DNA from 3 places in the Streptomyces sp. NPDC053673 genome. Region 2 is predicted to be linked to each of the others. Evidence: riboswitches for the same ligand, from Rfam matches in the RefSeq annotation. Region 2 holds a riboswitch; each other region holds the start of a gene.
The links. A riboswitch is a leader RNA that binds a small molecule or an ion and turns the genes downstream of it on or off. The one in region 2 is predicted to bind cobalamin.

Region 1: linked by a shared signal. The riboswitch ahead of metE (5-methyltetrahydropteroyltriglutamate--homocysteine S-methyltransferase) and the one ahead of ACZ6ZQ_RS18050 (ribonucleoside-diphosphate reductase subunit alpha) in region 2 are both predicted to bind cobalamin.
Region 3: linked by a shared signal. The riboswitch ahead of ACZ6ZQ_RS23515 (prenyltransferase/squalene oxidase repeat-containing protein) and the one ahead of ACZ6ZQ_RS18050 (ribonucleoside-diphosphate reductase subunit alpha) in region 2 are both predicted to bind cobalamin.

The regions. Positions count from the first base shown of each region.
Region 1 covers NZ_JBVJKN010000012.1:102,118-105,382, forward strand. Annotated here, with positions in the region: gene ACZ6ZQ_RS19140 (MurR/RpiR family transcriptional regulator) at 1-599, shown strand, start outside; cobalamin riboswitch at 912-1,133, shown strand; gene metE (5-methyltetrahydropteroyltriglutamate--homocysteine S-methyltransferase) at 1,284-3,265, shown strand, end outside.
Region 2 covers NZ_JBVJKN010000011.1:70,243-73,507, reverse strand. Annotated here, with positions in the region: gene ACZ6ZQ_RS18060 (carbon starvation CstA family protein) at 1-1,134, shown strand, start outside; gene ACZ6ZQ_RS18055 (YbdD/YjiX family protein) at 1,149-1,355, shown strand; cobalamin riboswitch at 1,547-1,668, shown strand; gene ACZ6ZQ_RS18050 (ribonucleoside-diphosphate reductase subunit alpha) at 1,799-3,265, shown strand, end outside.
Region 3 covers NZ_JBVJKN010000017.1:44,256-47,520, reverse strand. Annotated here, with positions in the region: gene ACZ6ZQ_RS23520 (MBL fold metallo-hydrolase) at 1-838, shown strand, start outside; cobalamin riboswitch at 1,104-1,251, shown strand; gene ACZ6ZQ_RS23515 (prenyltransferase/squalene oxidase repeat-containing protein) at 1,344-2,603, shown strand; gene ACZ6ZQ_RS23510 (SCO2322 family protein) at 2,690-3,265, shown strand, end outside.

The sequences.
Region 1 (3,265 bases), on a different contig from region 2:
TGGACACGGGGGAGGACCGCCGCAACGAACTGCAGGCGGCCGTCGACGCCGAGATCGGCAGTCTGGAGGGCCTGCGCCGTGTGTTCGCCGACACGGGCAAGGTGCTCGACGTCGGCCGGGAGCTCGCCCGGTCGGTCCCGCTGACGGTTCTCGGCCTGCGGATCTCCTCGTCGCTCGCGGAGTACTTCGCGTACGGGGCGAGGCGGATCCATCCGGACGTGCGTCTGGTCTCGCGCGGGGGGAGCGTGGCCTACGACGCGCTGCTGCAGTCCCGGGAGGCGGGCGGCACGTGGGTGCTGGCGTTCGCGATGCCGCGGCACGCCAAGGAGACGCTGGCGGCGATGCGGGCCGCACGCAGTGCGGGCCTGCGCACCGCACTGATCACGGACCTGACGATGGGGCCACTGGTCGACGAGGCCGATGTCGCGTTCACGGCCGCCACCGGATCACGTCTGGTCTTCGACTCGTACGCGGCGCCGGGGGTGCTGTCGGCGGCCATCCTCCAGGCCATGGCCGATGCCGATCCCGAGCGTACGCAGATGCGTCTCGAGCAGTACGAGCAGGCCGCTGAGCAGCACGATTTCTTCCTGGAGGACTGACGCCGGCGGGGCCGGGCGGCGGTCTTGCGGAAGGGACTTTCACACCCAGAGGTGCATGAATTTTTTCATGCCCTTGCTTACTTGGCAGTAAATATATTTACTTCAGGTGGCACTGCGGACGACACTCCTCCTCGTCGGCCCCACGGTGTTCTGTTAGGGCAGCCTCTCCCCTTGGCTGCCCCCCGGCGGCCCCGGTCAACCCCTGGGCCGGGGCCGCCGGCAAGACGGCCGGTCTGCTGCATGCAGGCCACCCGCACCCGCGCATCACCTTCCGGAATGTGAACAGTGATGTCCGCGCACCCACGTACCCCCTACGCTGACCGTGCAGCTGGTACGCCCTGTCAGCCGGACAGGAGCGTCGTAAGAGGGAACCCGGTGGGAATCCGGGACTGCCCCGCAGCGGTGAGCGGGAACGACCGCCGTCATACGCACTGGGCCCGGCCGGGTCTGGGAAGCGACGGCCAGTAGATGTCCGCCGGGAAACCGGCAGACGTGCCCGCGAGTCCGAAGACCTGCCCGTTGCCCGCCCGCGACGTACGCGTGCGGAGATCCCGGTGACCTCGAGGGCGGGTCGGCGCACACACCAGGCGGAACGGGCAACACCCGGCCGCCCGGTCGCCGTTCCTTCGCGCCCTCGACCCGTCCCGGGGTCGTATCGGAGACACGCTCGCGAAGGAGAGTTCCGTGACCAGCAAGTCCGCAGCCACGGGAGCACGGGCCACCGTGTACGGCTACCCCCGGCAGGGCCGGAACCGGGAACTGAAGAAGGCGATCGAGGGCTACTGGAAGGGCCGCGTCACCGCGGACGCCCTCCGGGACACCGCCGCGGACCTGCGCCGCACCCACTGGCGGCAGCTCGCAGAGGCCGGTGTCCACGAGATGCCGACCGGTGACTTCTCGTACTACGACCACGTCCTGGACACCAGCGTGATGGTCGGCGCGATCCCCGCCCGCCACCGTGCCGCCGTCGAGGCAGACGCCCTGGACGGCTATTTCGCGATGGCACGCGGCACCCAGGACGCGGCGCCGCTGGAGATGACCAAGTGGTTCGACACCAACTACCACTACCTCGTCCCCGAGCTCGGCCCCGGCACCGTGTTCTCCGCCGATCCGGCCAGGCAGGTCGCCGAGTTCAGGGAGGCGCTCGCACTCGGCCACCGCGCCCGCCCCGTGCTCGTCGGCCCGGTCACGTACCTGCTGCTGGCCAAGCCCGCTCCCGGCGTCGACGACGGCTTCGAGCCGCTGACACTGCTGGACCGGCTGCTGCCGGTGTACGCCGAGGTACTCGCCGATCTGCGGGCCGCCGGGGCCGAGTGGGTGCAGCTGGACGAGCCCGCCCTCGTCCAGGACCGCACCCCCGCCGAACTGGACGCCGCCGCCCGCGCCTACCGCGCCCTCGGCGGCCTCAGCGACCGGCCCAGGCTGCTGGTCGCCTCCTACTTCGACCGGCTCGGCGAAGCACTGCCGGTCCTGGCCAAGGCTCCCGTCGACGGTCTCGCCCTCGATTTCACCGGCCCGGCCGCCGCGAACCTCGGCGAACTCGCCGCGGCCGGCGGGCTGCCCGGCAAGCGCCTGGTCGCCGGAGTCGTCGACGGCCGCAACGTATGGATCAACGACCTCTCGGCCTCGCTCGCCACCCTGGGTACCCTGCTCGGTCTCGCCGACCGGGTCGATGTGTCCGCCTCCTGCTCGCTTCTGCATGTGCCGCTGGACAGCACCGTCGAGCACGACATCGATCCACAGATCGCCCGCTGGCTCGCCTTCGCCCGCCAGAAGACCGCCGAGATCGTCACCCTGGCCCGTGGTCTCGCGCAGGGCACGGACACGATCGCGGCGGAGCTGGCCGCGAACCGGGCCGATCTGGCTTCCCGTGCGGGCTCGGCGATCACCCGCGACCCGGCGGTGCGCGCCCGGGCGGCAGCTGTCACCGACGCGGACGGCCGCCGCGCGCAGCCGTATCCGGAGCGGGCCGCCGCCCAGCGCGCCCACCTCGCGCTGCCGCTGCTGCCGACGACCACCATCGGATCGTTCCCCCAGACCGGCGAACTGCGCACCGCCCGTGCCGATCTGCGCGCCGGGCGTATCGACACCGCCGGCTACGAGGAGCGCATCGAGGCCGAGATCCGCGAGGTCATCTCCTTCCAGGAGAAGGCCGGAATCGACGTCCTGGTGCACGGTGAGCCCGAACGCAACGACATGGTGCAGTACTTCGCCGAGCGGCTCACCGGCTACATCGCCACCCGGCACGGCTGGGTCCAGTCGTACGGCACCCGCTGCGTCCGCCCGCCGATCCTCGCCGGCGACATCTCCCGCCCCGAACCGATGACCCTGCGCTGGACCCGCTTCGCGCAGTCACTCACCGACCGACCGGTCAAGGGCATGCTCACCGGCCCGGTCACCATGCTCGCCTGGTCCTTCGTCCGCGACGACCAGCCGCTCGGGGACACCGCACGCCAGGTCGCCCTCGCCCTGCGGGACGAGGTCGACGACCTCGAAGCGGCGGGAACCTCCGTCATCCAGGTCGACGAACCCGCCCTGCGCGAGACGCTGCCGCTGCGCGCCGCGGACCGGGCCCGCTATCTCACATGGGCGACCGAGGCGTTCCGCCTCACCACCAGCGGGGTGCGCCCGGACACCCAGATCCACACCCATATGTGCTACGCCGA
Region 2 (3,265 bases):
TCCCTGGTCTCCTCGGGCACCACCCCGAAGATGATCCAGAAGGAGACCCAGATCCGGATGATCGGCTACGGCGCGATGCTGACCGAGTCCTTCGTCGCGGTCATGGCGATGATCTGCGCCTGCATCCTCGACCCCGGTCTCTACTTCGCGGTCAACTCACCCGCCGGTGTCCTCGGCACCACGGTGGACTCCGCCTCCCAGGCGGTCGCCAACCTCGGCTTCACCGTCACCCCCGAGCAGCTGACACAGGCCGCGAAGGACGTCGAGGAAGCGAGCCTGCTCTCGCGCACCGGCGGTGCGCCGACCTTCGCGCTGGGCATGTCGGACATCTTCTCCGCGGTGGTGGGCGGCGCCGGGATGAAGGCCTTCTGGTACCACTTCGCCATCATGTTCGAGGCGCTCTTCATCCTCACCACGGTCGACGCCGGCACCCGGGTGGGGCGCTTCATGCTCCAGGACACACTGGGCAACCTCTACAAGCCGATGAAGCAGGTCAGCTGGAAGCCGGGTGTCTGGTTCGCGAGCGCGGTCGTCGTCGGCGGCTGGGGCTACTTCCTCTGGGTCGGCGTGCACGACCCGCTCGGCGGCATCAACCAGCTCTTCCCGCTCTTCGGCATCGCCAACCAGCTGCTGGCGGCCGTCGCGCTCGCCGTCTGCACCACGCTGCTGGTCAAGTCCGGGCGTCTCAAGTGGGCCTGGGTGACGGCCGTTCCGCTGGCCTGGGACGCCTCGGTCACCCTCACCGCGAGCTGGCAGAAGATCTTCTCCGGCGACCCGAAGGTGGGCTTCTTCGCCCAGCGCGACAAGTACCAGGCGGGCATCGACGCCGACAAGGTGCTGCCGCCGGCGAAGTCGATGGACGACATGCACACCGTCGTCACCAACTCGACCGTCGACGGCTTCCTCGCGGCGCTCTTCGCCATCCTCATCGTGATCGTCCTCGCGGACGCGGCCAGGGTCTGCATCAAGGCGATCCGCAACCCTGCGGGCATCCGTCTCGCCGAGGTCCCGTACGTGGAGTCGAAGCTCGTCGCGCCCGCCGGACTGATCACGACCAAGGAGGAGAAGGCGGAGCTCGCGGCCGTCGGAGCCGCAGGCGCGGACCGCGAGGCTGCGGGAAGCGGCACGGCGTGAGTACCGTGGCAGGTATGACAGCGGTGAGCGGCCTGCGGCGCGCGGTGGACTGGGTCCGCTGGTACGTGCGAGAGGTGTCGGGCGAGTCGGTGTACGACCGCTACGTCGCCCACACCAGATCCCACGACCCGGGCGCGAAGGTGATGTCACGCCGCGAGTTCGAGCGCAGCCGCATGGACGCCAGGGAGGCCGACCCCCGCGAGGGGTTCCGCTGCTGCTGAGCGATGCGCCGACGGGCCGCCGTGTTCCCCTGCGGGAAGCGGCGGCCCGTTGGCGTTCCCGTGATCCACGCTGCGCCGGAGCGCGACCGGGAGCCGGTACCAGGCGTGAGCCCGCCGACGGACGTCCTGGAGCTCCAGGAGCCGCCGCGACACAACATGTGGGGGGTTCCGCAACCAGTCGCCCCCACATGTATGCTCATCTCGCTGTCGCCGCAGGGGAATCCGGTGCGAATCCGGAACTGTCCCGCAACGGTGAATCGGTGCTACCCACGTGCCCACGAGTCCGAGGACCTGCCGACAGCGCGCCCGGACCGTCCGGCCCGGGTGCCGACACGTCCGGGCCTCGCGGAACAGGCCGGTGGACGCGGCGCACCGGCTCTCAGACGTGTGCGCCCGTGCCCCTGCGCCCCGCCGGCCCCCAGCCGAGCGAGGGAGAGCACCCCGTGACCATCGCGCCGCCCGATCCTGCTTCAACGAAGCTCACCGACGGGCCAGGTACCGCGCTGCTGCGGACCCTTACCGACCTCACCGCCGATCTCCCCGACACCGACCCGGGCCGCGTCGCCGCCGCCGCGCTCCGGGGCCGTCATGCGGGCTCGGACGAGGCCGAACTGCGCGAGTTGGCCACCGAAGCGGCCGCCGGCCTGATCTCGGAGGACCCGGCCTACTCACGGCTCGCCGCCCGGCTGCTCACCCTCACCATCGCGGAGGAGGCAGCCTCACAGGGGGCGGCCGCCTTCTCCGGCTCCGTCGCCGTCGGCCACCGCGAGGGCCTGATCGCGGACCGCACAGCCGCGTTCGTGCAGACCCACGCCGGGCGCCTCGACTCGCTCGTCGACCCCGCCGGCGACGACCGCTTCGGCTACTTCGGCCTGCGCACCCTCTACAGCCGCTATCTCCTCCGGCACCCGATCACCCGCAAGGTCATCGAGACGCCGCAGCAGTTCATGCTGCGCGTGGCCGCCGGCCTGGCGGAGGACGACTCGGTCCGGGCCCTCGACGAAGTCGCCGCGCTGTACGGGATGATGAGCCGGCTGGACTACCTGCCGTCCTCCCCCACCCTCTTCAACTCCGGAACGCGCCACCCCCAGATGTCGTCCTGCTATCTGCTGGACTCCCCGCTGGACGAGCTGGACTCCATCTACGACCGCTACCACCAGGTCGCGAGGCTGTCGAAGCACGCGGGCGGCATCGGCCTCTCCTACTCCCGCATCCGCTCCCGCGGTTCGCTGATCCGCGGTACCAACGGCCACTCCAACGGCATCGTGCCGTTCCTGCGGACGCTGGACTCCTCGGTCGCCGCCGTGAACCAGGGCGGCCGCCGCAAGGGCGCGGCCTGCGTCTACCTGGAGACCTGGCACGCGGACATCGAGGAGTTCCTGGAGCTGCGCGACAACACGGGCGAGGAGGCGCGCCGTACGCACAACCTCAACCTGGCGCACTGGATCCCCGACGAGTTCATGCGCCGGGTGAACGCGGACGCCGAGTGGTCGCTGTTCTCACCGGCCGACGTGCCCGAACTGGTCGACCTGTGGGGCGACGACTTCGACGCCGCGTACCGCAAGGCGGAGGCCGCCGGGCTCGCGCGCAGGACGATCCCGGCCCGTGACCTCTACGGCCGCATGATGCGCACCCTCGCCCAGACCGGCAACGGCTGGATGACGTTCAAGGACGCCTCGAACCGGACCGCGAACCAGACCGCCGAGCCCGGCACGGTCGTCCACTCCTCCAACCTCTGCACCGAGATCATCGAGGTCACGAACGACGGCGAGACGGCGGTCTGCAACCTCGGTTCGGTCAACCTCGGCGCCTTCGTCGAAGAGGGAGCCGACGGCCCGGAGATCGCCTGGGAGCGGCTGGACGAGACCGTCCGTACCGCCGTGACCTTCCTCGACCGGGTCGTCGACATC
Region 3 (3,265 bases), on a different contig from region 2:
CGGCGTCGTCATCACCCACCACCACCCCGACCACCACGGACTGTCCGGTCAGGTGCGCGAGGCGTCCGGCGCCTGGATCGCGATGCACGCGGCCGACACCGCCGTCGTACGCCGCACCCGGGAGGCACAGCCCGGCGCCTGGCTCGACTACCTGGCCGACAAGCTCGCCGCCGTCGGCGCCCCCGAGGAGCATCTCGCCCCGCTGCGCGCGGCGCGCGCCGAAGGCCGGACTCGCACCCTGCCCGGGCTCCGGGCCGCCCTGCCCGACCGGGAGATCGTTCCCGGGGAGCTGGTCGACCTGGCCGGCCGTCGGCTGCGCGCGATATGGACGCCCGGCCACACCCCCGGGCACGTCTGTCTGCACCTGGAGGAGGAGCATCCGGCGAACCTCCCCGGCGTCGGACGGCTCTTCTCCGGCGACCACCTGCTGCCGGGGATCACCCCGCACATCGGCCTCTACGAAGACCCCGGCGACTCCACCGTCACCGACCCGCTCGGCGACTACCTCGACTCCCTGGAGCGTGTGGGCCGCCTCGGCGTCGCCGAGGTCCTCCCGGCGCACCAGCACGCCTTCACCAACGCCCCCGCACGAGTCCGTGAGCTGCTGGCCCACCACGAGGAGCGGCTCGGCGGACTGCTGGAACTCCTCGCCGCGCCGCTCACTCCGTGGCAGCTTGCCGAGCGTATGGAGTGGAACCGCCCCTGGGAGCAGATCCCCTACGGCTCACGGAACATCGCGGTCTCGGAGGCGGAGGCCCATGTGCGCCGCCTGGTGAAGCTGGGGCGGGCGGAGGCGGTGGCGGGCAGTGATCCGGTGGCGTACGTGGTGGCTCGCTGACGCCCGTCCCCGTCGGCCCGGGTGGCGGCATTCCGGCGGGCGCTTCCGCGCGGGCCCGTCAGCGTGCACGTCATGGCGGTCATTGCGTCGACGACCCATGTCGACCGCCCCGGACCGCGACACCATGTCGACGGGCCCGGACCGCGGGGCAGACCGCGACCCCGAACCGCGACCCGGACCACCGGGACAGACCGCACGCCCGGCCGTGCGCCCGGCCGCTAGCCCGCCCGCCCATGGCGCCGACCGTCCCGGGGGCCCGGAATACGGACCGGTAGAGTGTGCGAGTCGTCATCACACCGTACGGGGGGAAGCCGGTGCAAATCCGGCACTGACCCGCAACCGTGAGCCGCCGTCGCAGGCGGTGAGTCGGAATGCCTCGTACCGGAGTGACCGGCTCGCGCCATCGGGACCGCCCGGTGGCCGGCACCGTCGAGGTATACGGCGCCGGAGCCTGGTGCCTCAGCGTGCCTGTGCCCGGCTCCCGACAGGAGAGGCACAGTCCGCCATGACCGTTCGCCGCAGCGCAGCAGCACTCGCCGCCGCTTCCGCCGTGCTCTGCGTGGCCGGTGCCCCGGCCGCGACGGCCGCGCCCACCCCTTCTCCCTCGCCCACGATCCCGGCCGGGCTGTACGGCACGAAGGACCCGACGTACGACGGTGTCTGGCGGCAGTCGCTGGCGCTGCTCGCGCAGGACGTCATGCGGACCGTGCCCGCCGCGAAGTCCGTCGACTGGCTGACCGGGCAGCAGTGCGCGAACGGCGGCTTCGCCTCGTACCGCGCGGATGTCAGCAAGCCGTGCGACGCGAAGACGATGCTGGACACCAACGCAACGGCGGCCGCGGTGCAGTCCCTGCGCGCCCTCGGCGGGCACCAGGACGCCGTCAACAAGGGCCTCGAGTGGCTGAAGTCCGTGCAGAACGCCGACGGCGGCTGGAGCTACAACCCGGGCATGCCGTCCGACGCCAACTCCACGTCGATCGTGATCGGCGCCTTCGCCGCTGCGCAGGCCAAGCCGGGCGACGTGAAGTCGAAGGACGGCAGGACCCCCTACGACGCACTCGTCTCCTTCGCGATCCCGTGTGCCGACGCGACGGGCGGCGGGGCGTTCGCGTACCAGCCGGACAAGGCGGGCAAGCTGCTCGCGAACGGCGACGCCACGGCGGCGGCGGTGCTCGGCGGACTGGGCCGCGGCATGATCGTCGGCGGCCCGAGGCCGGACGGTGAGCCGAAGTGCGCCACCCCGGCCAGGGCGACTCCGGAGCAGGCCGCACGCAACGGCGCCGCGTACCTCACGAAGGCGCTGGCGAAGACCGGGCACCTGGACTCGCCGCCGCTGCCCGGCGCGACCGACCCGGCCCCGCTGCCGGACTTCGGCAACACCGCGGACGCGGTGCTCGCCCTGTCCGCCGCCGGGCACAGTGACAAGGCGGCCGGTGCGGTGGCCTGGCTGGAGAAGAACTCCGCCGCCTGGGCGAAGGACGCCGGACCTGCCGCGTACGCGCAGCTCATCCTCGCCGCGCACGCGTCCGGTGCCGACCCGCGCGACTTCGGCGGTGCCGACCTGGTCGAGCAGCTGAACGCGACCGGCCCCGCGCCCACAGCCACGGACACTGCCACGCCCCAGCCGCGCGAGGGCGACTCCGACGACGAGACGGACAAGGGCGGCGACAGCGCCGGTATCTGGTGGATCGTCGGCGCGGGTGTCGCGGCCGGCGCGGGCATCGGCTTTCTGATCAGCGGTCGCCGGAAGAACCAGCAGCAGTGATGCCGGGGGCGACCGACCGCACTCGCCCCCGCACCCGCGCCCGCGGTGCGCGGTGGTACGGGATACGCGCAGGGGTGGGCGCGGTCGTGCCTGCACGACTGACCGCGCTCGTCCTCTCCCTCGGCGTCGCGCTCACCGTGTTGGGCGGCGCGGGGTCTGCGCAGGCGGCGGGCTACCGGTACTGGTCGTTCTGGCAGTCCGACGGCGGGGCCTGGGCGTACGCCACCCAGGGCCCGGCCACGGCCCGGCCGGCCGATGGCACGGTGGACGGCTTCCGCTTCTCCGTCAGCGCGGACTCCCAGGACTCGGCCGAGCCCCGGACCGCGCCCGGCTTCGCCGAGCTGTGCGCGGGTACCCCCGCGAAGGCCGGCACCAAACGCGTCGGCGTGGTCGTCGACTTCGGCACCCCCGCCGACGCGCCGGGGGGCGAGACGCCGCCCGCCCCCCGCACCGGCTGTGCGCAGGTCCGTCCCGACGCCACCAGCGCGGAAGCCCTCGCCGCGGTGGCCGAGCCCCTGCGCTACAACACGGATGCGCTGCTGTGCGCGATCTCCGGCTACCCGAGGACGGGCTGCGGCGAACAGGTGTCGGGCGACGCCCCGTCGACGACAGCGTCCCCGCAGTCCTCCTCGCAGTCCTCCCCGGGGTCCGCCTCCGCGCCT